One region of the Actinomadura luteofluorescens genome, then DNA from elsewhere that is predicted to be linked to it. Evidence: riboswitches for the same ligand, from Rfam matches in the RefSeq annotation. Region 1 holds a riboswitch; the other holds the start of a gene.

What was found. Region 1 has a riboswitch for glycine ahead of gcvP (aminomethyl-transferring glycine dehydrogenase). Riboswitches for the same ligand answer to the same signal wherever they lie in the genome.
Region 2: it holds a riboswitch for glycine, as region 1 does, so the genes downstream of both, gcvT (glycine cleavage system aminomethyltransferase GcvT) here and gcvP (aminomethyl-transferring glycine dehydrogenase) in region 1, are expected to answer to the same signal.

The regions. Positions count from the first base shown of each region.
Region 1 covers NZ_JACCBA010000001.1:9,359,723-9,374,632, reverse strand. Annotated here, with positions in the region: gene BJY14_RS43070 (plectin) at 1-308, opposite strand, end outside; gene BJY14_RS43065 (TetR/AcrR family transcriptional regulator C-terminal domain-containing protein) at 426-1,025, shown strand; gene BJY14_RS43060 (LutC/YkgG family protein) at 1,032-1,673, opposite strand; gene BJY14_RS43055 (lactate utilization protein B) at 1,670-3,085, opposite strand; gene BJY14_RS43050 ((Fe-S)-binding protein) at 3,136-3,864, opposite strand; gene BJY14_RS43045 (DUF5999 family protein) at 4,144-4,347, shown strand; gene BJY14_RS43040 (alpha/beta hydrolase family protein) at 4,445-5,062, opposite strand; gene BJY14_RS43035 (PPOX class F420-dependent oxidoreductase) at 5,114-5,539, shown strand; gene BJY14_RS43030 (tetratricopeptide repeat protein) at 5,701-6,810, opposite strand; gene gcvP (aminomethyl-transferring glycine dehydrogenase) at 7,285-10,155, opposite strand; glycine riboswitch at 10,216-10,325, opposite strand; glycine riboswitch at 10,326-10,420, opposite strand; gene BJY14_RS43020 (lysylphosphatidylglycerol synthase domain-containing protein) at 10,692-13,166, shown strand; gene BJY14_RS43015 (MerR family transcriptional regulator) at 13,176-13,781, opposite strand; gene BJY14_RS43010 (bifunctional nuclease family protein) at 14,125-14,595, opposite strand; gene ftsR (transcriptional regulator FtsR) at 14,737-14,910, opposite strand, start outside.
Region 2 covers NZ_JACCBA010000001.1:6,204,237-6,219,146, reverse strand. Annotated here, with positions in the region: gene BJY14_RS29025 (AurF N-oxygenase family protein) at 1-1, shown strand, start outside; gene BJY14_RS29020 (hypothetical protein) at 330-1,079, opposite strand; gene BJY14_RS29015 (ATP-dependent DNA ligase) at 1,203-2,762, shown strand; gene BJY14_RS29010 (hypothetical protein) at 2,752-3,891, opposite strand; gene cds1 (L-cysteine desulfhydrase Cds1) at 3,973-5,073, shown strand; gene BJY14_RS29000 (M50 family metallopeptidase) at 5,063-6,361, opposite strand; gene BJY14_RS28995 (hypothetical protein) at 6,594-6,938, shown strand; glycine riboswitch at 7,348-7,443, shown strand; glycine riboswitch at 7,448-7,537, shown strand; gene gcvT (glycine cleavage system aminomethyltransferase GcvT) at 7,611-8,705, shown strand; gene gcvH (glycine cleavage system protein GcvH) at 8,778-9,167, shown strand; gene glyA (serine hydroxymethyltransferase) at 9,164-10,420, shown strand; gene BJY14_RS28975 (L-serine ammonia-lyase) at 10,491-11,864, shown strand; gene BJY14_RS28970 (SDR family NAD(P)-dependent oxidoreductase) at 12,053-12,802, shown strand; gene BJY14_RS28965 (MerR family transcriptional regulator) at 12,850-13,221, shown strand; gene BJY14_RS28960 (LysE family translocator) at 13,293-13,913, shown strand; gene BJY14_RS28955 (winged helix-turn-helix transcriptional regulator) at 13,956-14,399, opposite strand; gene BJY14_RS28950 (thiolase family protein) at 14,446-14,910, opposite strand, start outside.

The DNA.
Region 1 (14,910 bases):
GCCTTGCGGTAGGCGATCTCGGCGGCGCGGCGCGTCTTGGCGTCCTGCGCCTGCGTCGAGTACACCTTCGGGCCCATCGCGACCCGCTCGGCCGCCTCGGCGGCGGCGAGCACGTCCGTCATCGCCCTGTCGAACGCGACCGTCAGCTCGCCCAGTTCCGGCTCGGCGGCGCCGGCCGCCTGCGCGTCCCGCAGGGCCCGCTCCGCGTCGCCCGCCGCCGCGAGCCGGTCGTCGTACTCGGCGGCCAGCCGCTGGTCGGCCTCGTACGGCTCCGCGACGTCCTTGCTCACCCGGCGGCCCAGTGGCATGGCGGTACTCCCTCGACGGTCGTGCAATGTTCGATCGAGGTAAGCGTACGCGGGGTCCCGGCGTGTTGTGGCGGCGGACACCCGGCTTCGGCCCTTTACGTAGTAAGGTCTCTCCTCATGGTCAGGCAGCCCAGCATCAACGCCCAGAACCGCACCCCGCTGTCCACCGAGCGGATCATCGAGACGGCCCTGCACATCGTGGACGGCCAGGGACTCGGCCGCCTCACGATGCGCCGCCTCGGCGACGCGCTGGAGGTCGAGGCGATGGCGATCTACCACCACCTCCCCCGCGGCAAGGAGCAGCTCCTGGACGGCCTGGTCGCGCACGTCGCGGCGGCCCCGGCCGACACGTCGGCCGCCGGACGCTGGCAGGACGTCCTGCGGGCGTGGGCGGGCGGCTACCGCGAGCGCCTGCTGGCCCACGCGGGCGTCCTCCCGCTGGTCGTCACGCGCCGCAACCCGGCCGCGCTCACCGCCACCCTCGCCTCGCTGCGGGAGGTGCTGCGCCGCGGCGGCGTCGCCGAGGACGCCGCGGCCGTCGCCGCGCACACCCTGCTCGGCTACGTGATCGGCCACGCGGCCCTCGAGGTGCGCGGCACCGCCGAGGACGGCGCCGCCGCCCGGATCGCCTCCGGCGAGGGCGGCGAGGGCGGCGCGGTCGACTGGGACGCCCGCTTCCGCGCGGGCCTCGGCGTCGTCCTCGGCGGCGTGCGCTAGAACCGGTCAGTCCTCGATGAGGATGATCTCCAGGTGCCGTGGGCCGTGGGCGCCCTCGACCCGCGCCGTCTCGATGCCGTAGGTCGCGGACGGCCCGCTGATCCACGTCAGCGGGCGCGCCGGGTCGAGCCGCCCGACCGCCTCCGGGACCGTTCCGACGATCTGGTCGGCGTGCACCACGCACAGGTGGTGGCCGGGGACGAGGGTGAGCGCCCGCCTGCCCTGCGCCCGTCCGCCGTCCAGGACGACCGTGCCCGTCTGCGCGACGGCCACCGCGCAGCCGGTCACGACGGCGTCCGACCCGGCGAGCGTGTCGAGGTCGAGAGCCGGGGCGTCGGCCAGCGCCCGCACGCCGTCCAGCTCGGCGAGCCACCCGAAGGGCAGGTCGGCCGGGACGACGATCTGCTTGGCCTCCCGCCCCCACAGCGCGGCCGCCACGGCCGTGCCCGCCTCGTCCGCGGCGACGTGCCGGACCGCCGCGCGGTTGTCGGCGGCCCGCTCGGTGAACAGCGCGAGGACGTCGGCCCGGGTCTCGGCGTCGGCCGCGGGCAGCCGCCGGGCGTAGCCGCGCGGCACCGGCGAACTCGTGCCGCGGGCCCCGCCGAGCGCCTCGCGGACCCGGCGCAGCACCTCCTCGCGCGAGCTCATGCGCGCGTCCTGTCCCACCAGCCGCGGAAGCTCTCGGCCGGCGGCGCGGGAAGGTCGCGGGCCTCGGTCCACTTGCCGAGCAGGCCGGGAAGGCGGCGGATCCGCCCTCCGCGCGACAGCAGCCGCGCCCACCGGACCCCGCGCCGCACCGCCGCCTCGTGGCGGCGCGGGTCGCCCATCGTCCAGGCGAGACCGCGCATCAGCGCCATCTCGGGCGTCGGAACCGGACGCCGCCGGCGCGACTCGACCACCTTCCCCCGCAGGTGAACCAGCACGTCCGGAATGTCGATCTTCACCGGGCAGACGTCGGCGCAGGCGCCGCAGAGCGTGGACGCGTACGGCAGCGAGGCGTCGGCGGCGCTCTCCACGCCGCGCGTCAGCGGGGTGAGCACCGCGCCGATCGGGCCGGGATGGACGGGCCCGTAGGGGCGCCCGCCCGTCCGCTCGTAGACGGGGCAGACGTTCGAGCAGGCGGAGCAGCGGATGCACCGCAGGGCGGCGCGGCCGACCTCGTCGGCCAGGGCGCGGGTGCGGCCGTTGTCGAGCAGGACGAGGTGGAAGGCGCGCGGCCCGTCTCCCGGCGTCACGCCCGTCCACGACGACACGTACGGGGTCATCCGGTCGCCGGTCGACGAGCGCGGGAGGAGCTGAAGGAACACCTCCATGTCATCCCATGTCGGGACGACCTTGTCGATACCGGCGATGCTGATGAGCGTCTCGGGGAGCGTCAGGCACATCCGCGCGTTGCCCTCGGACTCCAGCAGGACCAGGGTGCCGGTCTCGGCCACCAGGAAGTTCGCGCCGGTGACCGCGACGCGGGCGCGCAGGAAGCGGTCGCGCAGGTGGGTGCGGGCCGCGGCGGCCAGCGCCTCGGGATCGTCGGCCAGGCCGGGCCCCGCGCCCGGGACCGCCCGCCGGAGCAGCTCCGCGATCTCCGCGCGGTCGCGGTGCGCGGCCGGGGACAGCAGGTGGGACGGCGCGTCCTCGCCGAGCTGCACGACCATCTCGGCGACGCCGGTCTCGCGGACGGTCACGCCCGCGCGGGCCAGCGCGTCGTTCAGGCCGATCTCCCGGGTCGTCGCGGAGGCCGCCTTGACGACCTCCTTGGCGCCCGTGGCGCGGACCAGGCCGGTGACGACGAGGCGCGCCTCCGCCGCGTCCGCCGCCCAGTGCACGGTGCCGCCGGCCTCGGTGACGGCCCGCTCCAGCTCCTCCAGGTGGGCGTCGAGGTCGAGCAGCGCGCCGTCCCCGATGGCGCGCCCGGCCTCGCGCAGGTCCTCCCAGTCGGCGGTCCCGGCCGCCGCGGCGGCCTCCCGCCCCCGCAACGCGGCGGTCGCGCCGCGCAGGTTGCGGCGTGACCGGGTGTCGGCCAGTTCCGGCCGCGCGGCGGCGGCGAACTTCGGCCTCGGCACGGGCCCGCTCCTGCCTGAGGAGGACGGCGTCGTCCCCGGAGAGGAGGCCGTCACGCCGGCCCCGTCTCCGCGAGGATCTCGGCCAGGTGCATCGTCCGGACGCCGCCGCGCAGCCGCGACAGCGCGCCGCCGATGTGGGCCAGGCACGAGTCGTCGACCGCGCAGACCACCTCCGCGCCGGTGTCGCGGACGTGCCGGACCTTGTCGGCCACCATCGCGACCGACACGTCCGCGTTCTTCATCGCGAACGCGCCGCCGAACCCGCAGCACTCCCCCGCGGACGGCAGTTCCACCAGGTCGAGGCCCCGCACCGAGCGCAGCAGCCGCACCGGCCGGTCGCCGACGCCGAGGGTGCGCAGAGACCGGCAGGACGGGTGGTAGGTGACCCGGTGCGGGAAGTACGCGCCGACGTCGGTGACCCCGAGGACGTCGACGAGGAACTCCGTCAGCTCGTAGAAGGCGAGGCCCTCGGCGGCGCGCGCCAGGCCGGGGTCCCGGGCCGCCCGGGCGATCTTCGGGTAGTCGGCGCGGACGGTCGCGGCGCACGACGCGGACGGCGCCACCACGACCTCGCAGCCCTCGAACGCGGCGGCGTGGGACCGGGCGAGCCCGGCGGCCTCGCGGTGGTAGCCGGCGGTCCAGTGGAACTGGCCGCAGCACGTCTGCCCCGGCGGGAACGCCACCTCGTGCCCGAGCCGCTCCAGCAGCACGGTCACGGCCTTCGCGGTGCCGGGGAACAGCACGTCCTCGAAGCACGCGACGGACAGCGCGACCCGCACCGGCCTCACTCCCCCAACCCCTGCAAAGCCCGTTCCCCCGCCGAACATCGTAGGGGTTTCAGGCTCCGGCGGCGTGTCGTTCTTCGTCCGTTATCGCGCGGGCGGGACGCTACTGCGTGGCACCCCGGAGTGGGAGGGATCACATCCGTCCGGTACTCCGGTACCAATGGACAACCGTCCCAACGGGCTATGGCCGGTGGGGGCGAACCACTCCACACTGGGGTGCGTCAGAACAGGAAAGCACCACGACCGACCAGTAGTTGAGACCGGAGGCACGCCATGTGCCCGCACCAGCCGCTCTGTCCCTCCCACAACGCACCCGACCGCGACGCCGCCCGCACGCTGGCCTCGCACCCCGAGCAGGGGTGGAGCCTGCTGTGCAACGGAGTCGTGCTGTTCGAGGACACCGGTGAGCTGCTGCCCGACGGGGGAGTCATCGCGCCGCACCGGCCGACGGACGCGCAGGCCACGTCCGCCGCTTGAGCGGTCTCCACGGGGGACTAGTTCAAACGGGTGATCATCCTCGGGGGCACGCCCGCCCACCACCGGCCTCTGGGCCCGCACCGGGCCCGGAGCGACCCTACTTCCGGCCCGTCCGCACCGGACGGGCCGTCCAACGTCTGAGCCAAGGCTCCACGGCCCGGCCGACCGCCGCGGGATCCTTGCCGAGGTCGTGCCGCTCTCCCGGCAGGACCGCGACCTCCGCCGCGTCCACGGGGGCGGGCACGCCGAACGGGTCGCGGTCGCCGTTGACGACGAGGACCTCCACCCCCGCCGACCGCAACTCGTCCACGCGGGTCTTCTCCGGCCTGCCCGGCGGGTGCAGCGGGAACGCCAGCGCCACCACGCCCGCCGCTCCGGCTGCCGCCGCCGTCCGGCACGCCACCCGCGCCCCGTTGCTGCGGCCGCCCTGCACCAGCGGGACGTCCCCGAATCTCTCGCGCAGGACCGCGACGATCTCCAGCCACGCCTCGTCCTGCTTGGCCGCCGGGCCGGGCGCCCGCCGCCCGGCGAGCCGGAACGGCTGCGTCACCCGCGCGACGGCGCCGCCGAGCCGCAACGCCTCCGCCCGCACCGCCAGCAGGTCGGGCGCCTCCACTCCCCCGTTCGAGCCGTGCGTCAGCACCAGCAGGAACGCCGGATCCTTTACCTCGTCCAGCAGCACCTCGGCGGGCCCATGCACCGTCGCGACCTTCATATGACTCACGGTAGCGGCGGCCGCGGAGGGGCCGTGCGGCAGACTGGGCCTATGGAGACGATGACCGACAGCGAGTGGCGCGCGTTCGCCATGGAGGGCACCCGGACGGGCAAGGCCGCTGTGACCCGCAAGGACGGGACGCCGCACGTGACGCCGATCTGGTTCGTCCTCGACGGCGACGACCTGCTGTTCAACACGGGCCGCCAGAGCGTCAAGGGCCGCGTTCTCGCCCGCGACCCGCGCCTGTCCGTGTGCGTCGACGACCAGACGCCGCCGTACTCGTACGTGCTGATCCAGGCCGAGGCGTCCCTCGTCGAGGACCTGGACGAGGTGCTGCGCTGGGCGACGGTCATCGGCGGCCGTTACATGGGCGCCGACCGGGCCGAGGAGTTCGGGCGGCGCAACGCCGTCCCCACCGAGTACCTCGTCCGCGCCCGCATCACCAAGGTGATCGCCGAGCGCGCCATCGCCGGCTAGCGCCTGTCTCGAAGCGCGCGCGAACGCGTGAACTGCCCGGTGTAGCGAGGCCGGAGGCGAGCGGAACCGGGCAGATCGCGAAGCGATGCCGCGTTCGCCCAGGCACGGTCACGCAGCGAGCCGCCAGGCGAGCGAAGTGGCCGGGACTGCGAAAAAACCGCCTAGCCCTCGGTCAGGTCCGGGGCGGCCGAGCCGGTCGCCAGGCGGAACCGCTCGGCGAAGCTCTCGTGCAGCAGCGGCCCCCACGCGTAGCCGCCCGGCACCCGGACGGCACTGCCGAGGGTCTCGCGGGCGTCGCCCGCCCGGCGCTCGGCGTACCGGACGGCGAGCAGCGCGTACATGTGGTCGAGGGCGCCGAACGCCTCGCCGGCGAGGGCGGGGAGCGTCCCGTCGGACACGGCGTGCTCGACGACCGGCTCCCACCACAGGTCGCCGTCGTCGTCGGAGTCGCCGAAGTCGCGGCGCAGCCGCGCCCGCACCTGCCCGGCGGTGCCGGGCTCGGCGAGCCCCCGCCGCCACACCTCGCCCGCCTCGGCGCCCCGCCCCCGCAGCGGCAGCGTCCGCGCGAGCAGCTCGGTGGCCAGCGGCCCGACCTCCGGGTCGGTCGGCTCCTCCCCCAGCGCCGCGCCGAACGCGCCGATCGCCTGGTCGAGGTAGGAGATGCCGAGCGCGACGGCGAGCCTGCCGTACGCGTAGGGGTCGGTGCCCCGGTCGATCAGTTTGAGCCCGGCGGTCAGGGCTCGCTGGGCCCGGGCGGGCTCGTCGCGCTCCAGCAGCCGCTGGGCCAGGTCGTGCGCGGCGGGCGGCCCGTACTCGGCGTCCCCGGTCGCGATCACCGCCTCCCAGTGGCCGCGGGCGGTGTCGAAGTCGCCGGCGTCGTCGGCGATCCGGGCGAGGGCCAGGTGGGCGGGCGGCAGGTAGGCGGGGTTGCCGAAGTCGACCACGACCCGCCAGGCGGGCGCCGCCCGCTCCTGCTCGCCGGCCCGTTCGTGGGTGAGCGCCAGGTGGTAGGCGGCGCGCGGCCCGTACTCGGGGTCGGCGGTGGCGATCGCGGCCCGGTCGGCCTCCCGGGCGCGCTCGACGTGCCCGGCGTCGTCGAGGACGACCGCCAGCCCCAGCGCCGCCCGCGCCCGGAACGGGGTGTCGCCCAGTGCGAGCACCCTCTCGAACAGCAGTGCGGCCCGCTCGGCCTCACCGTCCTCGGCGAGGCCGCGGGCCTCCTCGCACAGTCGCGCCGCGTCGTCGGATACCGCGTCCGGAGACTCGATCATCGCTCTTCTGCCCTCTGGGGGTCGGGGTCCGCAAAGAGCGTAGCGATCCGCGCCGCCCCCGTCCCGCGACGACACCCAAAACCCAAGCAAGATCACAAATCCATCGCCCGTGCCGCCCCCGCGCCCCGCCAAGCCCGGCGCCACGCGCGACAGCACCCAACCGGCGGCCCCCAGGCCCGCGCGATCATCGCCGACCATCAAGACGACGTGAACGGCGCCCAGCCCACCCCCAAGCCACCAGCGACCCGAACCACCGCGATCGCGTCCGAAGGCAGGTTCGAGCAAAGCGAGAACCTGATCGCGCAGCGAGCCGCCAGGCGAGTCGAAGCGATGCCAGCGATCGCACGCGGTGCCCGACGATGGAGGGCCGCCAGGCCCGAAGGAGGAGAGCACTGCAATAAACACAGCGATCGCACGTGGTTGTTCTGGGTGAGGCGCCCCCAGGCGCCTCACCCAGAACAACCACAATCCAATTCAGTCCTCGAACGCTTCGGGGGGCGGGCAGGAGCAGACGAGGTTGCGGTCGCCGTAGGCCTGGTCGATGCGGCGGACGGGGGGCCAGTACTTGTTCTCCCGGAGGGACGGGAGGGGGTAGGCGGCCTCCTCGCGGGTGTAGGCGTGCTTCCAGTCGTCGGAGACGAGGCAGGCGGCGGTGTGGGGGGCGTTCTTGAGGGGGTTGTCGTCGGCGTCGTAGCCGCCGTCGGCGACGCGCTGGATCTCCCGGCGGATCTCGATCATGGCGTCGCAGAAGCGGTCGAGTTCGGCGAGGTCCTCGGACTCGGTGGGCTCGATCATCAGGGTGCCGGCGACGGGGAAGGAGAGGGTGGGGGCGTGGAAGCCGTAGTCGATGAGGCGCTTGGCGACGTCCTCGGCGGTGACCCCCGTCTCCTTGGTGATCTTGCGGAGGTCGGCGATGCACTCGTGCGCGACGAGGCCGTTGCGGCCGGTGTAGAGGATCGGGTAGTGCGGGGCGAGGCGGGCGGCGAGGTAGTTGGCGCCGATGATGGCGCCCTCGGTCGCTGCGCGCAGGCCGTCGGGGCCCATCATCGCGATGTAGGCCCAGGAGATCGGCAGGATGCCGGCCGATCCCCACGGGGCCGCGGAGATGGGGCCGACGCCCGTGCCGGGGCCGGCCTCCTCGCGCAGCGGGTGGTTGGGCAGGAACGGGGCCAGGTGCTCGCGGACGCCGATCGGGCCGACGCCGGGGCCGCCGCCGCCGTGCGGGATGCAGAACGTCTTGTGCAGGTTGAGGTGGGAGACGTCCGAGCCGAACTCGCCGGGGCGGGCCAGGCCGACGAGCGCGTTGAGGTTGGCGCCGTCGACGTAGACCTGGCCGCCGGCCTCGTGCACGGCCGCGCACACCTCGGTGATCGTCTCCTCGAAGACGCCGTGCGTGGACGGGTAGGTCACCATGATCGCCGCGAGCCGGTCGCCGTGCGCGGCGAGTTTGGCGCGCAGGTCGTCGAGGTCGACGTTGCCGCCCTCGTCGCACGTGACGACGACGACCCGCATCCCGGCCATGACGGCGCTGGCGGCGTTGGTGCCGTGCGCCGAGGAGGGGATCAGGCAGACGTCGCGGTGCTCCTCGCCGCGGGAGGCGTGGTAGCCGCGGATGGCGAGCAGGCCGGCCAGCTCGCCCTGGGAGCCGGCGTTCGGCTGGACGGAGACCCTGGCGTACCCGGTGATCTCGGCGAGGAAGCCCTCCAGCTCGCCGATCAGCTCGACGTAGCCGGCCGCCTGGTCGAGCGGCGCGAACGGGTGGAGGTCGGCGAACTGGGGCCAGGTGATCGGCTCCATCTCGGCGGTGGCGTTCAGCTTCATGGTGCAGGAGCCGAGCGGGATCATGGAGCGGTCGAGCGCGATGTCCTTGTCCTGGAGCCTGCGCAGGTAGCGCAGCATCGCGGTCTCGGAGCGGTGCGCGTGGAAGACGGGGTGGGTCAGGTAGGGGCTCTCGCGGCGCAGGACGTCCGGGAACGCCTCGGGGACGTCGCCGGCCGCGGCGGCGCCGAACGCGTCCAGCACGGCCGTGACGTGCTCGGGCAGCGTCGTCTCGTCGCAGGCGATCGCGACCCGGTCGGGGCCGTCCGGGCGCAGGTTGATCCCGCGCTCGCGGGCCGCCGCGACGATCTGGGCGGCGCGGCCGGGCACGCGGGCCAGGACGGTGTCGAAGAACGAGTCGTGCACGATCTCGACGCCGCCGGCGCGCAGCCCCGCGGCGATCTCGGCGGCCCGGCGGTGCGTCCGCTGCGCGATCGCGGCCAGGCCCTCGGGGCCGTGGTAGACGGCGTACATGCTCGCCATCACGGCGAGCAGGACCTGGGCGGTGCAGATGTTGCTGGTGGCCTTCTCGCGGCGGATGTGCTGCTCGCGGGTCTGCAGCGCCAGCCGGTAGGCGGTGGCGCCGTCCGCGTCGACGGACACGCCGACGAGCCGCCCGGGGAGCTGGCGCTGGATGCCCTCGCCGACCGCCATGTAGCCGGCGTGCGGGCCGCCGAACCCGTAGGGGACGCCGAACCGCTGCGCGGAGCCCACCGCGATGTCGGCGCCGGACTCGCCGGGCGGGCGGAGCAGCGTCAGCGCGAGCAGGTCGGCCGCGACGACGGCCTTGGCGCCGCGCTCGTGGGCCTGCGCGATGACCGGTTCCAGGTCGCGGACGGCGCCGGACGCGCCCGGGTACTGCAGCAGCACGCCGAAGAAGTCGCCGTCCGGGAGGCCGCCGGACAGGTCGGCGATGACGACCTCGATGCCGAGCGGGATCGCGCGGGTCCGGACGACCTCGATCGTCTGCGGGAGGGCGTCGGCGTCCACGAGGAACGTCCCGGGCTCCTTGCGCCTGGAGACGCGGTGCGCGAGTGCCATGGCCTCGGCGGCGGCGGTGCCCTCGTCCAGCATGGAGGCGTTCGCGACGGGCAGCCCGGTCAGGTCGCCCACCATCGTCTGGAAGTTCAGCAGGGCTTCGAGGCGCCCCTGGGAGATCTCCGGCTGGTAGGGGGTGTAGGCGGTGTACCAGCCCGGGTTCTCCAGCACGTTGCGCATGATCACACCGGGCGTGGTCGTCCCGTGGTAGCCGAGCCCGATCATGGACGTCAGGACGGTGTTGCGGGACGCCAGCTCGCGGAGCCGGTCCAGCGCGGCCGTCTCGCTCAGCGCGGGCGGCAGGTCCAGCGGCCGGGACGTGCGGATCGCGGCGGGGACCGCCTTGTCGATCAGCGCCTCGGCGCCGGAGTAGCCGATGGCGGCCAGCATCCTCGCCTGGTCGTCCGGCGAGGGGCCCACATGCCGGTCGGCGAACGCCGACCGCGGATGCTGCGGCGCGGCCACGGGGGCGAAGAACTGGGCGGTCATGGAGGGCCTCCTGGCTGCTGCGGTCGCTCAGGTGCGCCGCCGGCGCTGGCCGGCGGGCCGGTCTCCCCCTCTGTCATCGGCACCTGAGAGCTTCACCCGCGCGGCGGGGTTTCCCCTTCGGTGAGCCGCCCGCCCCCGTGGGGGGACCGGCGCCTGCTTTCCAGAGGTGCCTCGCCCGCGCGGTCCTTTTGCCTGAGAGGTTCCGGGGAGGTTGCCCCTTCGGCGCCCCACGCTGGCGGCGTGGGGTCTCTCCCGCACAGGGTCGACGGCATGTCCTAGGTCGAACCCTACCCAAAGGCGCGTCCGCGACGTCGTTCCGGCCCGCCGCAAGGGGCCGCGCCGCCGGGCGCCGGGGCCGTACCGGCGAGTACCATGTGCTGACTCACCTGGGACGCGACGGTTCCGGGCCGCACGGGGGCGGGGAGATGAGGCTGCGGGATGGACGCGCGTCCCGGCGGCGGCCCCGCGACTCGACGGCGCGCCGCCGGGTCTGGGACGCTGATCACGATGGCGGATGGTCAGGGCGGCGGTACGGCGTGACACAGACCCACGACGGCGCGGTGCGCCCGGCGCAGGGCGCCGCCGCGGCCGCGCCCGTCGACGAGCCCGCCCAGCCGTACCGGATCCGCCGGCCCTCCGACGCCATCCGGTTCGCGGCGTCCGTGGTGGGGCTGGCGGCGGTGATGCTGCTGGTGTCGATCGCGCAGCAGACGACCCACGGCCTGCAGACCGACATCGCGCAGGGCACCGCGCACGCGCCGCGGCCGCTGCTGACGCTGGCGACGCTGGTGTCCAGCTTCGGGGTGCTGGCCGTCCCGATCGCGTTCGCGATCGAGCGGCTGTTCCACAAGGACGGCATGCGCGTCGCGATCGCCCTGCTGGCCGCGATGATCGCCTTCGGCGTCACGGTGGGCCTGGACGACCTGGTGGTGCGGGCCGCGCCGGGCGGCGTGCTCGACTCGCTGATCTGGGGCGGCACCGAGACCGCGCCGGTGCACACCGACATCGCCCCGGTGATCGCGTTCGTCAGCGCGGTCGGGATGGCGGGCCGCGCCCGCTGGCAGGCCGCGACCTGGACCATGATCGGGCTGGCGGCGCTGACGGGGCTGACCGCGTCCTACGCCTCCGTCGCCGCGCTGGCGGCCACCTACCTGCTGGGCCGCGCCATCGGCCACGGCACCCTCTACGCGGTCGGGACGCCGAACCCGCGCCCGTCCGGCGCGGCCGTGGTGGCCGCGCTCGAACGGCTCGGCCTGCGCCCGCAGCGGGGGGCGCGCCTGGACGACGCGCACGCCGCCGACGAGAGCCGCCGCTACGGCGTCGCCCTCGCCTCCTGCCCCCAGGACGGGTACGGCGCCCGGCTCCCGGCGGGCCGGGGGGCGCACGGCGACTGGGACATCGAGGTCCGCGTCCTGGACCGCGACCAGCAGACCGCCGGGCTGCTGTACCGGGTCTGGCGGCTGCTGCGGCTGCGCGGCGCCACGACGGGGCGGACGCTGCGGTCGCTGCGCCGGTCCCTGGAACTGGAGTCGCTGATGGCGTACGCGGTGGACGCCGCGGGCGCCCGGACGCCGCGGCTCGTCGGCACGTGCGAGGTCGGCACCGAGGCGGCGCTGCTGGCCTACGAGCACGTCCCGGGGCGGCGGCTCGGGGACGTCCCCGACGGGGAGGTCACCGACGAGCTGCTGGCGGACGTGTGGCGGCAGTTCCGGTCCCTGCAGGCGGGGCGGCTCGCGCACCGGCGGCTGGAGGGCGAGGCGGTCCTGGTCGGCGACGACGGCCTCGCCTACCTCACCGACCTGCGGTCCGGGGAGACCGCGGCCGGCGACCTGGCGCTGCGCCTGGACCTCGCGCAGCTGCTCACGACCCTGGCGCTGCGCACGGGGCCGGAGCGGGCGGTGCGGACCGCGGCGCCGGTGCTGGGCGAGGAGGCCCTCGGCGGGGCGGTGCCGCTGCTCCAGCGGGTGGCGCTGTCGCGGGAGACCCGCACCGCGCTGCGGCGCCACAAGGACCTGCTGACCCGCATCCGGGAGCAGATCGTCCGGCTGAAGCCGGAGACGGAGGCGCCCCCGGCCAAGCTGGAGCGGTTCCGGCCCCGGACCATCGTCAGCATCGTGGCGCTGTCGGTCGCGGCGTACATCGTCATCCCGCAGGTGACGAGCCTGGACATCGGCCGTCTGGCGGCCACGGCGAGCTGGCACTGGGTGGCGGCGGCCCTCGGGGCGGCGGCGCTCACCTATGTCGCCGCCGCGTTCATGCTGATGGGGTTCGTCCCCGAGCGGCTGCCGCTGTGGCGGACGGTCCTGGTGCAGCTGGCGGCGTCGTTCGTGAAGCTGGTCGCGCCGGCGGCCGTAGGCGGCGTCGCCGTCAACACGCGCTACCTGCAGCGCTCGGGCGTCCGGCCCGCCCTCGCCGTCGCGAGCGTGGGCGCCTCCCAGCTCGTGGGGATGGTCACCCACATCCTGCTGCTGGTGCTGTTCGGGTTCCTGACCGGTTCGACGGCGAAGGCGACGCAGGACCTGGCCCCGTCCCGGACGATCGTCCTCGCGGTGCTCGGCCTGGGGCTGCTCGCGGGGCTCGCGCTGACGGTGCCGCGGGTGCGGAGGGTGGTCGCCTCCCGGCTGAGGGCCATGTTCTCCGGCGTGGTGCCGCGCCTGGTGGACGTGCTGCAGTCGCCGAAGAAGCTGTCCACCGGGATGGGCGGAACCCTGCTGCTGACGCTGGCGTTCACGCTGTGCCTCGACGCGTCGGTCCGGGCGTTCGGCGGGTCGCTGCCGTGGACGACGGTGGTGCTGGTGTTCCTCACCGCCAACGCGGTCGGGTCGGCGGCGCCGACGCCGGGCGGGCTCGGGGCCGTCGAGGGCGCGCTCACGCTGGCGTTGACGATCTCGGGGCTGACGGCGGAGACGGCCACGTCGGCGGTGCTGCTCTACCGGCTCCTGACGCTGTGGCTGCCGGTCCTGCCGGGGTGGGGGGCGTTCGCCTTCCTGCAGCGCAAGGAGGCGCTCTGAGGCCCGGCCTCAGCCGGTGCGGCGGGCGCGCCGCCGGTCGGCCAGTTCGTCGTGGTGCTGTCCGGCGGGGTCGTCGTCGCCGGTGGAGGCGCGTTCAGCGGGCAGCTCCGCCAGACTGCCCTCCACCTCCTGCCACACCCGTCCGAGCGCGATGCCGAACACGCCCTGCCCGCCCTGGAGGAGGTCGACGACCTCGTCGGGCGAGGTGCACTCGTAGACGCTGACGCCGTCGCTCATCAGGGTGATCTGGGCGAGGTCCTGGACGCCGCGGTCGCGCAGGTGGGAGACGGCCGTGCGTATCTGCTGCAGCGAGACGCCGGTGTCCAGGAGCCGCTTGACGACCTTCAGGACCAGGACGTCGCGGAAGCTGTACAGCCGCTGGCTGCCGGACCCCTGCGCCGACCGCACGCTGGGCTCGACCAGCTTCGTGCGGGCCCAGTAGTCGAGCTGCCGGTAGGTGATCCCCGCCGCGGCGCACGCCGTCGGGCCGCGGTAGCCGACATCCTCCGGCGGCACCGACACCTGGGTGTCGAAGAGCAGACCCTGCTCTCCGGCACGGCGGGACGCCACGCGCCTGTCGGGGGTCGCCTTGCCCTCGCCGCTGCTCACCGCCACGCGGACCTCCGGCTTCTATCATCCCGCGGCGGTTCGTCAAGGGGGTTTGACGAATTACACCACGGGTGTTCCACCAGCACGGTAGGTGCCGGTCAGGGTGTGGTCAACGTTCACCGTCGGCGCGTCGCATGCCCGGATGAACCGGCTTCACGTGGGCAAACTGCGCACCTTCGCCACCCACGCAGTCCATACCCCGATGGTTCCCCCGCAAAAACCGCCAGGTCCGGCGCAATGGGCGACCATTCGCCCCATGGCATGAACTCGCACTCCAGAGTGACATACGCCACGGGAATCGCCCACCTCGGGGTGGGCGCAGGGGCGGCCCGTCCGGCGTGGGGGCGGCCTATCCGGCGCGGCCGAAGTCCTCCGGGGAGATCGTGTCGAGGAACTCGCGGAACTTCTCGACCTCGTCCTCCTGCTCGTCGGGGATGGCCACGCCGGCCTCCTCCAGGACGTCCTCGCTGGCGAAGATCGTGGCGCCGGTGCGCAGGGCGAGGGCGATGGAGTCGGACGGGCGGGCGCTCACCTCGACGCCGTTGGAGAAGATGAGGTCGGCGAAGAAGATCCCTTCGCGCAGCGCGGTGATGTTGACGGTGCGGAGCTGGACGCTCAGGGCGTCCAGCACGTCGCGGAACAGGTCGTGGGTGAGGGGCCGGGCGGGCAGCACCCCCTGCTGGGCGAAGGCGATCGCGGTCGCTTCGACCGCCCCGATCCAGATGGGCAGGTAGCGATCGCCCTCCGTCTCCTTCAACAGGACGATCGGCTGATTGGAGGGCATCTCGACCCGGACGCCGACGACCTCCATCTGCTTCACTGCGGCTCCCTGCTGGTTCTCGCTGTCTCGATCACCATGTGCAGCGGATCGATTCCTGACCGAACCATGTAGCCAACGTACACCCAGGCTCGGACAGCTCGCGGCGCACGGGGGGCGGCAAAAACCTCCACGGCCGCGCGATCAGTGGTCGAGGCTCTCGCGCAGACCCGCGCCGACCAGCGCGGCGTGCAGCCGGACCGACAGCGCGGCGATCTCACGCGCCGTCTCGGCGGCCTGCTCGTGCGCGCCGCGGCTGCGGCGGCGCAGCTGCGGCGCGACCATCTGCTCGATCAGGCCGACCTGCCGGTCGGCGGC
Region 2 (14,910 bases), 3.2 Mb from region 1:
ACGGCCGCCATTCGCCCCAGCCTCGAACCGATTATTAGAAAATGGTTCGGCAATGGCGGGGCACTGGTCCGGACACGGCATGCGAAAGGGCCGCGGAGCGGGGACCACTCCGCGGCCCTCAGGCAAGTAAGGGCTGCTAGCCCCGGATGTCACGCACCCAGGACACTCCGAACGATGGCATGGTCACGACGTCGACCCCCTCCTCCCCAGACTCGCTGCGCACCGATCATCATGCCCGGCGGGAAAGCTCGATCGGCGCACACCCTCCCCTTTACCGGTTCACCTTAGAAGGTGCCGCCAGAAATGAAGCCATGATCGGCCGATTCAGGTCAGGAACGGTTCAGCGCGGCGAGGACTTCGCGGGCGACCGCGGTGGCGGTCTCGAGGCAGGCGCGCTCCCGGGCGTCCGCCCGTCCCCCGCGCGGCGCCTGCTCGCTGTAGCTGACCGTGAAGACCGCGTTGCGGATCCGTGCCGTGACCTGCCCGACCACGGTCGGCTGCCCCTCGTCGGTCTTGAACCAGCGGTACGCCTCGTCCCCGATGCCGTCCCGGCGCTCCAGGGTGACGGTCCGCACGAGCGGCGCGTCGTGCGCCTGGGCCCACTGCGCGTCGTAGTAGCCCTCGGCGTCCTGGACGGGCGAAGCGGTGTCGCCCGGCGCGTACAGGTGCGCCTCCACTCGCAGCCAGCGGAACGCCGAGCCGGTCGAGGAGAACGTGCACGTCGTGAGCGTCGAGTTCGCGCTCTGCCGCCGCGTCGCCTTCGGCACGGCCCGTTCGGCCGTGGCCGCCGCGACCGTCCCGCACGGCGCCGGGAGCGCGTTGATCACCTTCTCGGGCGGGCCCGGCGTCGCGGACGGGCTGCCCGGCGGCGTCCGCGACGGGCCGCCCCGGGGCGTCCGCCGGGCGGCCTGCTGCTCGCTCCCCCCGGACATGACCAGGACGACCACGACCGCCGCGGCGGCGAGCGCCATGGCCGCCGCGAGCAGCGCGATCAGCCTGCGCGGGCGGCGTCCCGGGGCCGGCGGCTCCGGGCCGGAGTAGGGGCGGTGGAAAGGCTCGACCGGACGCTGAAGGCCCACGCCGCGCTCCTCACTCCCGTCCCGCCGACCGTTCCCGCCACCCGCCAACGTAACCAGGGCCGCCGCGCGTGACCAGGCCCCCTGGCGGTGCCGTTCGTCAGACCCGGTGGTCACAATGAAGGGATGCTGATAGCGGACATCGCACGGACCTCGGAGGCGGTCGCGGGCACCTCGGGCCGCAAGGCCAAGGTGTCCGCGCTCGCGGAGTGCCTGCGCGCGGCCGACGCGGGCGAGGCCGCGACCGTGGTCGCCTACCTGTCCGGCGAGCTGCCGCAACGCCAGATCGGGGTGGGGTACGCCGCGCTGCGCGACCTCCCGCCGCCCGCCGCGGAGCCGTCCCTGACCGTCCCCGGGGTGGACGCGGCGTTCGGCGAGATCGGCGCGGTGTCCGGGCCCGGTTCGGTCGCCCGGCGGCGCGAGCTGCTCGCGGCGCTGTTCGGCCGCGCCACCGCCCCCGAGCAGGGCTTCCTCATCAGGCTGCTGGCGGGCGAGCTGCGGCAGGGCGCGCTGGACGGGGTGATGGCCGAGGCGATCGCGGCGGCGGCGGGGGTGCCGTCCGCCGAGGTCCGGCGCGCGTTCATGCTGCGCGGCTCGCTCGGCCCGGTCGCGACGACCGCCCTCGCCGAGGGGGTGGACGGGCTGCGCGCGTTCACGCTGGAGGTGGGCCGGCCGGTCAAGCCGATGCTGGCCGCCGCCGCGCCGTCGGTCGACGAGGCCTTCGCCAAGCTCAGGGGCGAGGCGGCCGTCGAGTGGAAGCTCGACGGCATCCGCGCGCAGGTGCACGTGTCCGGCGGCGGGGTCCGGGTGTTCACCCGGACGCTGGACGAGATCACCTCCCGGCTGCCGGAGGTGGTGGAGGCGGTGCGGGGGCTGCCCGTCCGCGAGGCCGTGTTCGACGGCGAGCTGATCGCCCTGCGGCCGGACGGCCGCCCCCACCCGTTCCAGGTCACCTCCGCCCGCACCGCGACCCGCACGGCGAAGGACACCGAGCCGGTGCCGCTGGCCGTCTTCCTGTTCGACGTGCTGTACCTCGTGGAGGCCGGCGACGCCCCTCCGCAGGGCGCGCGCGGCGAGGACCTGCTCGACGCGCCCGGGGCCGAGCGGTACGAGGCGCTCGCGCGGGTCGTCCCGGAGGAGCTGCGGATGCCCCGTGCGGTCACCGGCGACCCCGCGCGGGCCAAGGAGGTCTTCGACGAGGCCGTCGCGCGCGGCCACGAGGGCGTCGTGGTCAAGTCCCTCGACACCCCGTACACGGCCGGGCGGCGCGGCGCGGGCTGGATCAAGGTCAAGCCCCGGCACACCCTCGACCTCGTCGTCCTCGCCGTCGAGTGGGGGCACGGCCGCCGGCAGGGCCTGCTGTCCAACCTGCACCTCGGCGCCCGCGACCCCGAGACCGGCGGCTTCGTCATGCTCGGCAAGACCTTCAAGGGGCTCACCGACGAGCTGCTCGCCTGGCAGACGGAGAAGCTGCGCGCGCTGGCCGTGCGCGAGGACTCCTGGACGGTGCACGTCCGGCCCGAACTGGTCGTCGAGATCGCGTTCGACGGCGTCCAGCACAGCCCCCGCTATCCCGGCGGCATCGCGCTGCGGTTCGCCCGCGTCCTGCGCTACCGGCCCGACAAGTCCGCCGCCGAAGCCGACACGATCGACACGGTCCGGGCCGTCGCCCCCGTCATGGACTGAGCTCGGGGGCCTGCGCGGGCGGCTGCTCCCCGGACGGCGGCTCGTCGCCGTGCGCGCGGCCGCGGGCACGCCGGGCGGACGCGGCGCGGGTCCGCAGGCGCGACCCGGTCTGCCCCCGCACGCGCGACAGGGTGCGGCGGCGCGCCCGGGCGGCGGCCTCCCGGTGGGCGCGGGCCGCGGCGTTGCGTTCGGCACGCTCGACGGCCTCCCGCTGCGCCCGCGCGGCGGCGCGACGTGCAGCCCTGCGCTCGGCCCGGCGCGCCCGGCCGCGTTCGGCCCGGCGTTCGGCGCGCCGCTCGGCGCGGGCGGCGGCGCGGGCCAGCTTGCGGCGGCGGGCCCGCTCGGCGGCCTCGGTGCGGCGCTGCAGCAGCTCGGGCGGGATGAGGTCGTGCCGGCCCGCGATGAACTCCTGCACCCAGATCTTGGCGCGGATCAGCGGCCGCCTGAGCCTCGTCTCGCGCCGGACGGCCCGCTGGTAGCGGCGCGAGCCGGGGTCGTAGCGCCAGCGCGACCAGGGCGAGCCGGGCCGCGCCACCCGGATCGCACCGAAGATCAGCAGCGCGGGCACGAACAGCCCGAGCAGCCCCGTCCAGATCTTGCCCTTCAGCAGCGTGACCACGGCGAGGACGAGGTTGACCGCGAGGGAGGCGACGTAGACGCGGGTGATCAGTCCGGTGCCCGGGTCGGGCGCGATGCCCTCGTAGCCGAGGGGGCGGATGCCGAGCAGCAGCAGCCCGGTCACCGCCATGGCGACGAACACGGCGTCGACGGACGCGCGGCCCTTCTCCGTCCAGTAGACGTCGCTGAGGTGCAGGATCAGCGCGAACTCGTCCAGGACGAGGGCGGAGCCCATGCCGAACACCACCGCCGCGGCGAGGTCGAGGCCGACGTAGGCGTCCGGGACGGCGAGGCTCGCCACCCCGCCCATCAGCATCAGCACCACGCCGAACACGACGTGGTGGATGTGCACGTCGCCGGCCTTCACGTTCCGGAACCACCAGCGCACGTCCGCGCGGATCAGCCGGACGTTCACCCGCGTCAGCACGAAAGTGACCATGAACGCGACGAAGAAGCCGAACAGCGGAAGCCGCCCGGTCGCCACGATGCGTTCGTCGAACATCTCGATCATCTGCCCCCCGCCTCCTCAATGATGCACCGTGACATGCGCGGATATCGTGGGACCCTGCCGACGATCAAGGAGAGAGCCGCCATGAGCCGCATCGTGGACCGCTGCGATCCCGGATACCGGGCGTGGATCGCCGAGGCGATCCGGCTCGTGGACGCCGACGCCAACCGCAGCGCCGACACGCACCTGCACGTGTTCCCGCTGCCGCCGGAGTGGGGCATCGACCTCTACCTGAAGGACGAGTCCGTCCATCCCACGGGTTCGCTGAAGCACCGGCTCGCGCGGTCGCTGTTCCTGTACGGGCTGGCGAACGGCTGGATCCGCCAGGACACGACGATCATCGAGGCGTCCAGCGGGTCGACGGCGGTGTCGGAGGCGTACTTCGCGCGGCTGCTCGGCCTGCCGTTCGTCGCGGTCATGCCCGCCACCACCAGCCCGGAGAAGATCCAGCTCATCGAGTTCCACGGCGGCCGCTGCCATCTGGTGGCCGACCCGTCGGCGATCTACGAGGAGTCGCGGCGGCTCGCGGCGGAGTGCGGCGGCCACTTCATGGACCAGTTCACCTTCGCCGAGCGGGCGACGGACTGGCGCGGCAACAACAACATCGCCGAGTCGATCTTCGAGCAGATGCGGCTGGAGCGGTTCCCCGAGCCGTCCTGGATCGTGGTGGGCGCGGGCACCGGCGGGACGTCCGCGACGATCGGCCGGTACGCCCGCTACCAGCGGTTCCAGACGCGGCTCGCGGTCGTCGACCCCGAGGGGTCGGCGTTCCACGGCTCGTTCGCCGACGGCGATCCCGCCCGGACGGCGGCGGGCTCGCGGATCGAGGGCATCGGCCGTCCCCGCGTCGAGCCGTCGTTCCTGCCGACGGTGATCGACCGGATGATCCGGGTGCCGGACGCGGCGTCCATCGCGGCGATGCGCTGGACGAGCGAGGTCAGCGGCCGCGGCGTCGGCGGCTCGACCGGCACGAACATGTGGGGCGCGGCCGAGCTGATCGCGCAGATGCGGGCCCGCGGCGAGCGCGGCAGCGTCGTCACGCTCATCTGCGACGGCGCCGAGCGCTACGCGGGGACCTACGGGTCGGACGCGTGGCTGGCGCGGCAGGGCCTCGACATCGCCCCCTACCGGGCCGCGCTGGACGGTTTCCTGAAGACCGGCACGATGCCGGACGTCACCCGGTGACGCGGATCGGATTGAACAGGTCGGCGTAGATCAGCAGGCCGCCCATGACGATCAGGACGACGGCCATCACGTAGGTGACCGGCAGCGCCTTGGCGACGTCCACGTAACCCGGGTCGGGCCTGCGCAGGATCCGCGCGAACGCCTTCTTGATCGCTTCCAGGAGGGCGCCGGCGATGTGCCCGCCGTCGAGCGGCAGCAGCGGGATGAGGTTGAACAGCCCGACGGCGAGGTTCAGCGAGCCGAGCAGCATCACGAAGAAGGAGACCTTCTGCGTGCCGGTGAAGTCGTGGGACGCGGCGACCTCGCCGCCGATCCGGCTGACGCCGACGACGCCGATCGGCCCGTTCGGGTCGCGCTCGTGACCGCCGAAGGCGGCGTTCCACACGCCGACCATCTTCTGCGGCATGCGCACCAGCGCGCCGACGGTGCGCGCGGTCAGGTCGCCCATGGTGCTCGCGACCGCGCCGGGCCCCTGCCGCTCGATCCCGCTGGACGGGGTGATGCCGAGGAACCCGACGTTGACGACCTTGTCCTCGTCCTTGAGGTCGTACATCTGGTTGCGGGTGATGGGGACGTTCAGCCGCACGTCCCTGCCGTCCCGCCGGACGGTCATCGGGACGGTCTTGCCGCCGTCCTCGCGGATCAGCCGCTGCAGCTGCGGATACTCGTCGATCTTCTTGCCGTCGAAGGCCACGATCCGGTCGCCGGCCTGGAGGCCGACCTGCCGCGCGGGCGTCGGCGCCGCGTTCGCGGGGCACTCGGTGACCTTGGCGCTGGCCGGCACCATGCACTCGGCCACCTCCTTGATCACCGGCTGCGGCTGGTTGACGCCGATGCCCATCAGCAGGATCGCGAAGAACATCACCGACAGGAGCAGGTTCATCGCGGGCCCGCCGAACATGATGAGCATCTTCTGCCACCACTTCTTGGCGTAGAACACGCGGTCGCCGTCGCCGGGCCCGACCTCCTCCAGCGAGGCGCCCCGCGCGGACTCGATGAGTCCCTGCCACGGCCCGGTGCTGATCCGCCGCACCTGCCCCGGCGCGTCGCCCTTGCGCGGCGGCAGCATGCCGATCATGCGGATGTAGCCGCCGAGCGGGATCCATTTGACGCCGTACTCGGTCTCGCCCTTGGTCTTCGACCACATGGTGGGCCCGAACCCGACCATGAACTGCGTGGTCCGCACCTTGAACAGTTTCGCGAAGGTGAAGTGCCCGAGCTCGTGCAGCGCGATGGAGACCAGCAGGCCGAAGAAGAGGATCAACGCTCCAGCCAGGTAGTAGACCATGCGGCGTGCCCTCCGGGTCCGTCCACCCCGCACCCGGGGGTGATCTCCGACAACCAGTTCAGAGTACGTTACGGCCCGCGTTCCGGTTGAAGCGAACGCAGAAGCCGCACGCGCCGGAGGCCGCTTTGATGCGCGGTGCTAACCCGCCCGCGCGTCATTGGCACGGGAGCCCGTATCCACGGGAAGGGCCGACCCCGCATCATGAGCCCCCACCCGCCCCACGGAGGTTCCCTTGAAGCGCGGTCACATAGCGGCAACGGCGCTGATCCTGCCCCTGGCCCTGGCCGGCTGCGGCGGCGACGACGGCAAGCCGACGAGCGCCTCGTCACCCCCGCCCCCGACCGCCGCGACGACGGCCCCGTCCACCCCCAAGCCCGGCAAGGGCACCGAGACGACGCCCCTGCCCCCGGCCCAGTCCAAGGCGGTCAAGGCCTTCAACGACTGCATGCAAAAGCAAGGCGTCCAGATGCCGACCCCCAACCCCACGAGAACCCCCGCCCCCGACGAGCTACAGAAGATCAGAACCGCCCTCCAAACCTGCGTGAAGTCCATGTCCACTCCCCCCACCCCCCACTAAACAAAGACGCCCACCCCCAAACCGCCGAAGGCGACCCGAACCCCCACCCGCGCAACGCCGAAGGCGACCCGAACCCCAACCATCGTCCCGAGCCGAAGCGGGGGAGACCGCAACACCAACAAGGAGCGCAACAGCCGAGACGACCCGGGCCAAGGGACTGGCGGAACAGGCGCACCCCAGCAGCACCGTCTAACGAAGCCACCTCAGCCGCCGCCTCAGCCCCGCGACAGCCTCAACACTCGCGATCGCGTCCAAAGGCAGGTTCGAGCTTGCGAGAACCTGATCGCGCAGCGAGCCGCCAGGCGAGCCGGAGCGATGCAGCGATCGCACGCGTTTTTTCAGGTCGGGGCCCCCAAGGCCCCGACCTGAAAAAAAGCAATGAACACTGCTAGCCTTCTTCGACAGCTGATGATCCCGTGCGGGAGAGTCCCTCGCAGCCGGTGGGGGACGCCGAAGGAGCAAATCCTCCCCGGAACCTCTCAGGCCCATGGACCGCACGGGCCAGGCGACCTCTGGAAAGCGGGGACCGTGGTCCCCCGCCGAAGGTGAAAGCCGGCCGCGTTGCGGCGGGTGAAGCTCTCAGGCGCCGATGACAGAGGGGGAGGCACCGATACGCCCGGTGCGCGAGTGGGACGATGGACCACGCGCGCCCGTGACGAAGGAGCCGATCCCATGTCCGCCGATCCGACCGTGAAGAAGACGCCGCTGCACGACGTCCATGAGGACCTCGGCGCGAATCTCGTCGATTTCGCGGGCTATCTGATGCCGCTGCGCTACGCGAGCGAGACCGCCGAGCACCAGGCCGTCCGCACGGGTGCGGGGCTGTTCGACCTGTCGCACATGGGGGAGATCTTCCTCTCGGGGCCGGGCGCGGGGGCCGCGCTGGACTTCGCGCTGGTCGGGAATCTGTCGCCGATGCCGGTGGGCAAGGCCCGCTACACGATGATCTGCGGGCACGACGGCGGCGTCCTGGACGACCTGATCGTCTACCGGCTCGCCGACGAGACGTGGATGGTGGTGGCGAACGCCGCGAACGCCGCCGTGGTCCGGGAGGCGCTGGTCGAGCGCGCCGCGGGGTTCGAGGCCGCGGTGGACGACCGGTCCGACTCGTACGCGCTGATCGCGCTGCAGGGGCCGCGTTCCCAGGGGATCCTCGAGGGGTTCACGGACGCGCCGCTGGGGGACCTGAAGTACTACGCGATCCTGGCGGGGCGGGTCGCGGGCGTGGACGCGCTGGTGGCGCGCACCGGGTACACGGGCGAGGACGGGTTCGAGCTGTTCGTGGACGCGGCCGACGCGGTCGGGTTGTGGCGGGCGCTCGCGGCGGTGGAGGGGGTCGTCCCGGCGGGGTTGTCGGCTCGTGACACGTTGCGCCTGGAGGCGGGGATGCCGCTGTACGGGAACGAGTTGACGGCGGAGACGACGCCGTTCGAGGCGGGCCTCGGCCGGGTCGTGAAGCTGGACAAGCCAGGCGATTTCGTGGGGAAGTCGGCTCTGGCGGCGCAGGCGCAGACCCCGCCGGGCCGTAGGCTCGTGGGACTGGTCGCGCGGGGGCGTCGCGCGCCCCGCAAGGGGTACCAGGTGGTCACGTCCGGCGGCGCGCCGTGCGGAATCGTGACGAGCGGCGCCCCGTCGCCCACACTGGGCACGCCGATCGCCATGGCGTACCTCGACAGCGGCGTCGAGGAGGCGGGCCTCGCCGTGGACGTCCGCGGCCGGCAGGAGCCGGTGGACGTGGTGGCCCTGCCGTTCTACAAGCGTCCCTGATCTGCAAGCGTTCCTGAACAAGTTGTCCGGCGGTGTGGGGCGCGCCCCCACAGTGGAAAGAGAGAAGTGATCGTGAGCGTTCCGGAGGAGCTCCGCTACAGCGAGGAGCACGAGTGGGTGTCGGGCCTCGGTGGCGAGGACGGCATCGTCACGGTCGGCATCACCGCGCACGCCGCCGACGCCCTCGGTGAGATCGTCTACATCGAGCTGCAGCCGTCGGAGGGCGACGCCGTCGAGGCGGGCGAGCCGTGCGGCGAGGTGGAGTCGACCAAGTCGGTCAGCGACCTCTACTCCCCCGTCAGCGGCGAGATCACCGCGGTGAACACCGCGGTGGTGGACGAGCCGAAGGTCATCAACGACGACCCGTACGGCGAGGGCTGGATCTTCAAGGTGCGGATCTCGGAGGAGCCGGGCGACCTGCTCGACTCCGCCGCCTACGACAAGCTGATCGAGGAAGCATGAGCCTGAACGACTCCCTCGCGACGGCCGATCCGGAGGTCGCCGAGGCCGTCGCGGCGGAGCTGCGGCGCCAGCAGGGCACCCTGGAGATGATCGCGTCGGAGAACTTCGCGCCCGTCTCGGTGCTGGAGGCGCAGGGGTCGGTCCTGACGAACAAGTACGCCGAGGGGTATCCGGGGCGCCGCTACTACGGCGGCTGCGAGTTCGTCGACGTCACCGAGCAGCTCGCCATCGACCGGGCGAAGGCGCTGTTCGGCGCCGAGCACGCGAACGTCCAGCCGCACAGCGGGGCGCAGGCCAACACGGCGGTGTACTTCGCGCTGCTCCAGCACGGCGACACGATCCTCGGCCTCGACCTCGCGCACGGCGGGCATCTCACGCACGGGATGCGGCTGAACTACTCCGGCAAGGTGCTGAACGTGGTGCCGTACCACGTCCGCGCCGAGGACGGCCTGGTCGACATGGACGAGGTCGCCTCGCTCGCGGCCGAGCACCGGCCGAAGATGATCGTGGCGGGCTGGTCGGCGTACCCGAGGCAGCTCGACTTCGCCGCGTTCCGGCGGATCGCCGACTCGGTCGGGGCGCTGCTCATGGTCGACATGGCGCATTTCGCGGGCCTGGTCGCGGCGGGGCTGCACCCGTCGCCCGTCCCGCACGCCGACATCGTGACGACCACGACGCACAAGACGCTCGGCGGCCCCCGCGGCGGGCTGATCCTCGCCCGCGAGGAGTACGGCAAGAAGATCAACTCGGCGGTGTTCCCCGGGATGCAGGGCGGCCCGCTGGAGCACGTGATCGCCGCGAAGGCCGTCGCCCTGAAGATCGCCGCGTCGGAGGAGTTCCGTGCCCGGCAGGCGGCGACGGTGGAGGGCGCGAAGCTGCTCGCCGAGCGCCTGCTCGCCGAGGACTCCGCCAAGGCCGGCGTGAGGGTGCTGACCGGCGGGACGGACGTCCACCTCGTGCTGGTCGACCTGGTGGACTCCGAGCTCACCGGGCGGGACGCCGAGGACCGCCTGCACGACATCGGCATCACGGTCAACCGCAACGCGGTGCCGAACGACCCGCGTCCGCCGATGGTGACCTCCGGTCTGCGCATCGGCACCCCGGCCCTGGCGACCCGCGGTTTCACCGCCGAGGACTTCGCCGAGGTCGCGGACGTGATCGCGCTGGCGCTGCAGCCGTCCTTCGACCGGGACGCGCTCGCGGCCCGGGTGAAGGCGCTGGCCGACAGGCACCCCCTGTACCCGAACCTGTGACGTTCCGGCGCCCCCTCCCCCGGCCGGGGTTCCCCTCCGGGGGAGGGGGCGCGGCTACAACGAGGTAGCTATGGCCATCAGCGTTTTCGACCTTTTCAAGATCGGTATCGGTCCGTCGTCGTCCCACACGGGCGGGCCGATGGCGGCGGCGCACCGGTTCGCGCGGGGCCTCCAGAGTGACGGGCTGCTGGAGAAGACCGCGTCCGTCGCCGTGACCCTCTACGGGTCGCTCGGCCTCACCGGCAAGGGCCACGGCTCCGACAAGGCCGTCATCCTCGGGCTGGAAGGCGACAAGCCGGAGCTCGTCGACGTCGACCGGGTGGACGAGCGGCTCGCCGCGATCCGCGAGCGCGGGGCCCTGCGCCTGTTCGGCGACCACGACGTCCCGTTCGTGGTCAACGAGCACCTGGTGTTCGAGCGCAAGGAGTCGCTGCCCGGCCACCCGAACGGGATGCGCTTCACGGCTCTGGACGCCTCGGGCGAGGAGCTGCGCGCCAAGGTGTACTACTCGGTGGGCGGCGGCTTCATCCTGGACGAGAACGCCACCGGCGCCGACCGCATCAAGCCCGACGACACCGTCCTGCCGTACCCGTTCGACACGGCCGCCGAGCTGCTCGAACGCTGCCGGGAGACGGGCCTGTCGATTTCCGCGCTGATGCTGGAGAACGAGAAGGCGTTCGGCCGCGGCGCCGCCGAGATCCACGACGGGCTGCTCGAACTCTGGGAGGTCATGCGCGCCTGCGTCTCCCGGGGCTGCACCCGCGAGGGCCTCCTGCCGGGCGGGCTCAAGGTGCGCCGCCGCGCTCCCCAGCTGCACCGCCAGCTCTCGGTCGAGAAGGCGTCCGATCCGCTCCACGCGATGGACTGGATCACCCTGTTCGCGCTCGCCGTCAACGAGGAGAACGCCGCGGGCGGCCGCATCGTCACCGCCCCGACCAACGGCGCCGCGGGCATCATCCCGGCCGTCCTGCACTACTACGACCGGTTCATCCCGGGCCGGGACGACGAGGGCGTGGTGCGGTTCCTGCTGACCGCGGGGGCGATCGGCGTGCTGTTCAAGCAGAACGCCTCGATCTCCGGCGCCGAGGTGGGCTGCCAGGGCGAGGTCGGTTCGGCCTGCTCGATGGCCGCCGCCGGGCTCACCGAGGTCCTCGGCGGCACCCCGGAGCAGGTGGAGAACGCCGCGGAGATCGGGATCGAGCACAATCTCGGCCTGACCTGCGACCCCGTCGGCGGCCTGGTGCAGGTGCCCTGCATCGAGCGCAACGCCGTCGGTGCCGTGAAGGCCATCAGCGCCGCCCGGATCTCGCTGCGGGGCGACGGCCGCCACTTCGTCTCGCTCGACAAGGCCATCAAGACCATGCGCGACACCGGCCGCGACATGCTCGACAAGTACAAGGAGACCTCGCGCGGCGGCCTCGCCGTCAACGTCATCGAGTGCTGAGCTCCGGCGCTACCGGAGCGGGATGTCGAGCCCGTGCTCGCCGGCGGGGCGCGGGCCGTGGATGCGGTCGCCGGAATCCACGGCGACCCCACCGCCGCCGCCCGTGCCCGCGCCGGCACCGAACTCCTCCTGGACAGGAACGCCCGGGGTTGACCCTGCCGTTGGCGGCAGGGTTGCACGCTGGCGCCATGGAGACGAACTCACACGACAGGGTCGTTCTGGTCACCGGCGCGGGAACCGGCATCGGACGGGCGACGGCCCGCATGTTCGCGGCCGAGGGCGCCCGGGTCGTGGCCGTCGGACGGCGGCCCGAACCGCTGGCCGAGACCGCGCAGGGACACCCCCGGATCGAGCCCCTCGCCGCCGACATCACCGGCGACGGCGCCGCCGAGGAGATCGTGCGCAGGGTGACGGACGCGCACGGACGGCTGGACGTGCTGGTCAACAACGCGGCGGTCGTCCGGAGCGGAACCCTGGAGACGCTCGCTCCGGAGGCGATCGCGCCGCAGCTCGCGACGAACCTGGTGGCGCCCGTCCTGCTGACCCAGGCGGCGCTGCCTGCGCTGGACGGCGGCGGGGTCGTCGTCAACGTCAGCACGTCCGTCGGGCAGCGGGGCTGGCCGGGCAACGCGTTCTACGCCGCCACCAAGGCGGCGCTGGAGACGCTCACGCGCAGCTGGGCGCTGGAGCTCGCGCCGCGCGGCATCCGGGTGGCCGCCGTGGCGCCCGGTGCGATCGCCACCCCGATCGGCGCGCACCAGGGCCTGTCCGCCGAGCGGCTGGCGGCGCTCCGGCGGTGGCAGATCGAGCACACCCCGCTCGGCCGCGTCGGGCGCCCCGAGGAGGTCGCGTGGGCGATCACGCGCCTGGCCTCGCCGGACGCCTCGTTCGTCACCGGGGCCGTCCTCGCGGTGGACGGAGGGGCGGTGGTCGCCTGAGCCAGAGAGCCGACCGCCTGGTAGAACCGGGGGCGGAGGTGGTGGCGGTGCGGATCGGCGAGCTGGCGCGGATCACCGGGACGACGCCGCGGGCGCTGCGGCACTACGAGGAGGCGGGGCTGATCACGTCCCGGCGGGCGGACAACGGGTACCGGATCTACGACGGGAGCGCGGCCGTGCGGGTCCGCAACATCCGGGAGCTGCTCGCCGTCGGCCTCACGCTCGACGACGTGCGCGCGTTCTCGGTCTGCCTGGACGGCGACGTGGCGGCCTCGCCCCCGTCCGAGCGGGGCCTCCGGATCGCACGCGACCGCCTCGCCGTCCTCGACGCCCGCATAGCCGCCCAGACCAGGGCCCGCGACCACCTGGCCACCGCTCTCGCCCAGGCGGCCGACCGCCGCCCCGCCCCGGCCCGCTGACGCGCGCCCGCCGGCGGGTGTCCTGGAATATCCGGTTCCGCCGCTCCCCGGAACCGTGTGAGGATCACCGCATGCCGATCGATCCGCACCTGCTCGCGCTGTTCTTCGTGACCTCCGTCATCGCCATGGTGATCCCCGGTCCCGACATGCTGTTCGTCCTCGGGTGCGGCATGCGCGGCGGCCCGCGGGCGGGGCTGCTCGCCACGGCCGGGGTCGCGACGAGCGAGGCCGTGCACGTCGCCGTGGCGGCGGCGGGGCTGGCGGCGCTCTTCGCGGCGGTGCCGGTCGCGTTCACGGTGGTCCGGGTCGCCGGGGCCGCCTACCTGATCTTCCTGGGCGTGCAGACCCTGCGGCACCGCAGGGACGTGGACGCGGCGCCGGCGGGGGTCTCGGGGCGGCGGGCGTATCTCAACGGGCTGCTGACCAACCTGCTGAACCCGAAGATGGTCACCTTCACCATCGCGTTCCTGCCCCAGTTCATCGATCCCGGGCTCGGGCACGTGTGGGCGCAGTTCGCGATCCTCGGCGCCGTCCTGATCGCGCTGGAGTTCCTCGTGGACGGCACGGTCGGCGTCCTCGCCGGACGCATCGGAGACTGGCTGCGCCGCCGGCACACCGCCCGCCGGCGACTCAACGCCACCGTGGGCACGCTGTTCATCGGCCTCGGCGTCCGCCTGGCCGCCGAGCGCTGACACCGTGCCGCCACACCCCCGCCCCGCCGGTCGCGGGCGGGGTCAGGGGCGGGCGCCTCGGCCGGTCGGGGAGTGGGCGCCGCGGCGGGCCTCGCCGCCGCAGTGACGGCAGACGACCTGGGGGCTGACGGCCTCGCCGCAGGAGTGGCGCCAGCTGACGGGCGGGTCGTCCGGGTGCAGATGCCGGTCGCCCCAGGCCATCAGCACGAGCAGCACGTCGCACAGCTCCATGCCCGCGGGCGTGAGGCGGTACTCGTAGCGCACCGGGTGGTCGCTGTAGCGCTCGCGGCTGATGATGCCGTTCGCCTCCAGCTTGCGGAGGCGGGCGGTGAGGATGTCGCGGGACGCGCCGGTGTTGCGGACGATCTGGTCGAACCGCCGCACCCCGTAGCTCAGCTCCCGGATCGCCAGCAGACTCCAGCGCTCGCCGACCAGGTCCAGGGTGTCGGCGATCGAGCACTCGCGCGGATCGGCGTCCTTCGGCATACCGGGAAGCCTAGAGCCTGTCTCGAAGTGGCCTGGGCAGGGCACGTCAGAGCCGCTCCACGATGGTGGCGTTGGCCAGCCCGCCCGCCTCGCACATCGTCTGCAGGCCGAACCGGCCGCCGCGGTCCTCCAGGGCGTGCAGCAGCGTCGTCATGAGGCGGGCGCCGCTCGCGCCGAGCGGGTGGCCGAGGGCGATCGCGCCGCCGCGCACGTTGACGCGGGCGAGGTCGGCGCCGGTCTCGCGCGCCCACGCCAGGACGACCGGGGCGAACGCCTCGTTCACCTCGAACAGGTCGATGTCGTCCAGCGTGAGGCCCCCGCGCTCCAGCACCCGCGCGGTCGCGGGGATGATCGCGGTGAGCATCAGCAGGGGGTCGTCGCCGGTCACGGCGAAGGCGTGGAAGCGGGCGCGCGGGCGCAGGCCGAGCCGCGCGGCGACGTCGGCGCCCATGACCAGGACGGCGGCGGCGCCGTCGTTGACCGGGGAGGCGTTGCCCGCGGTGATCTTCCA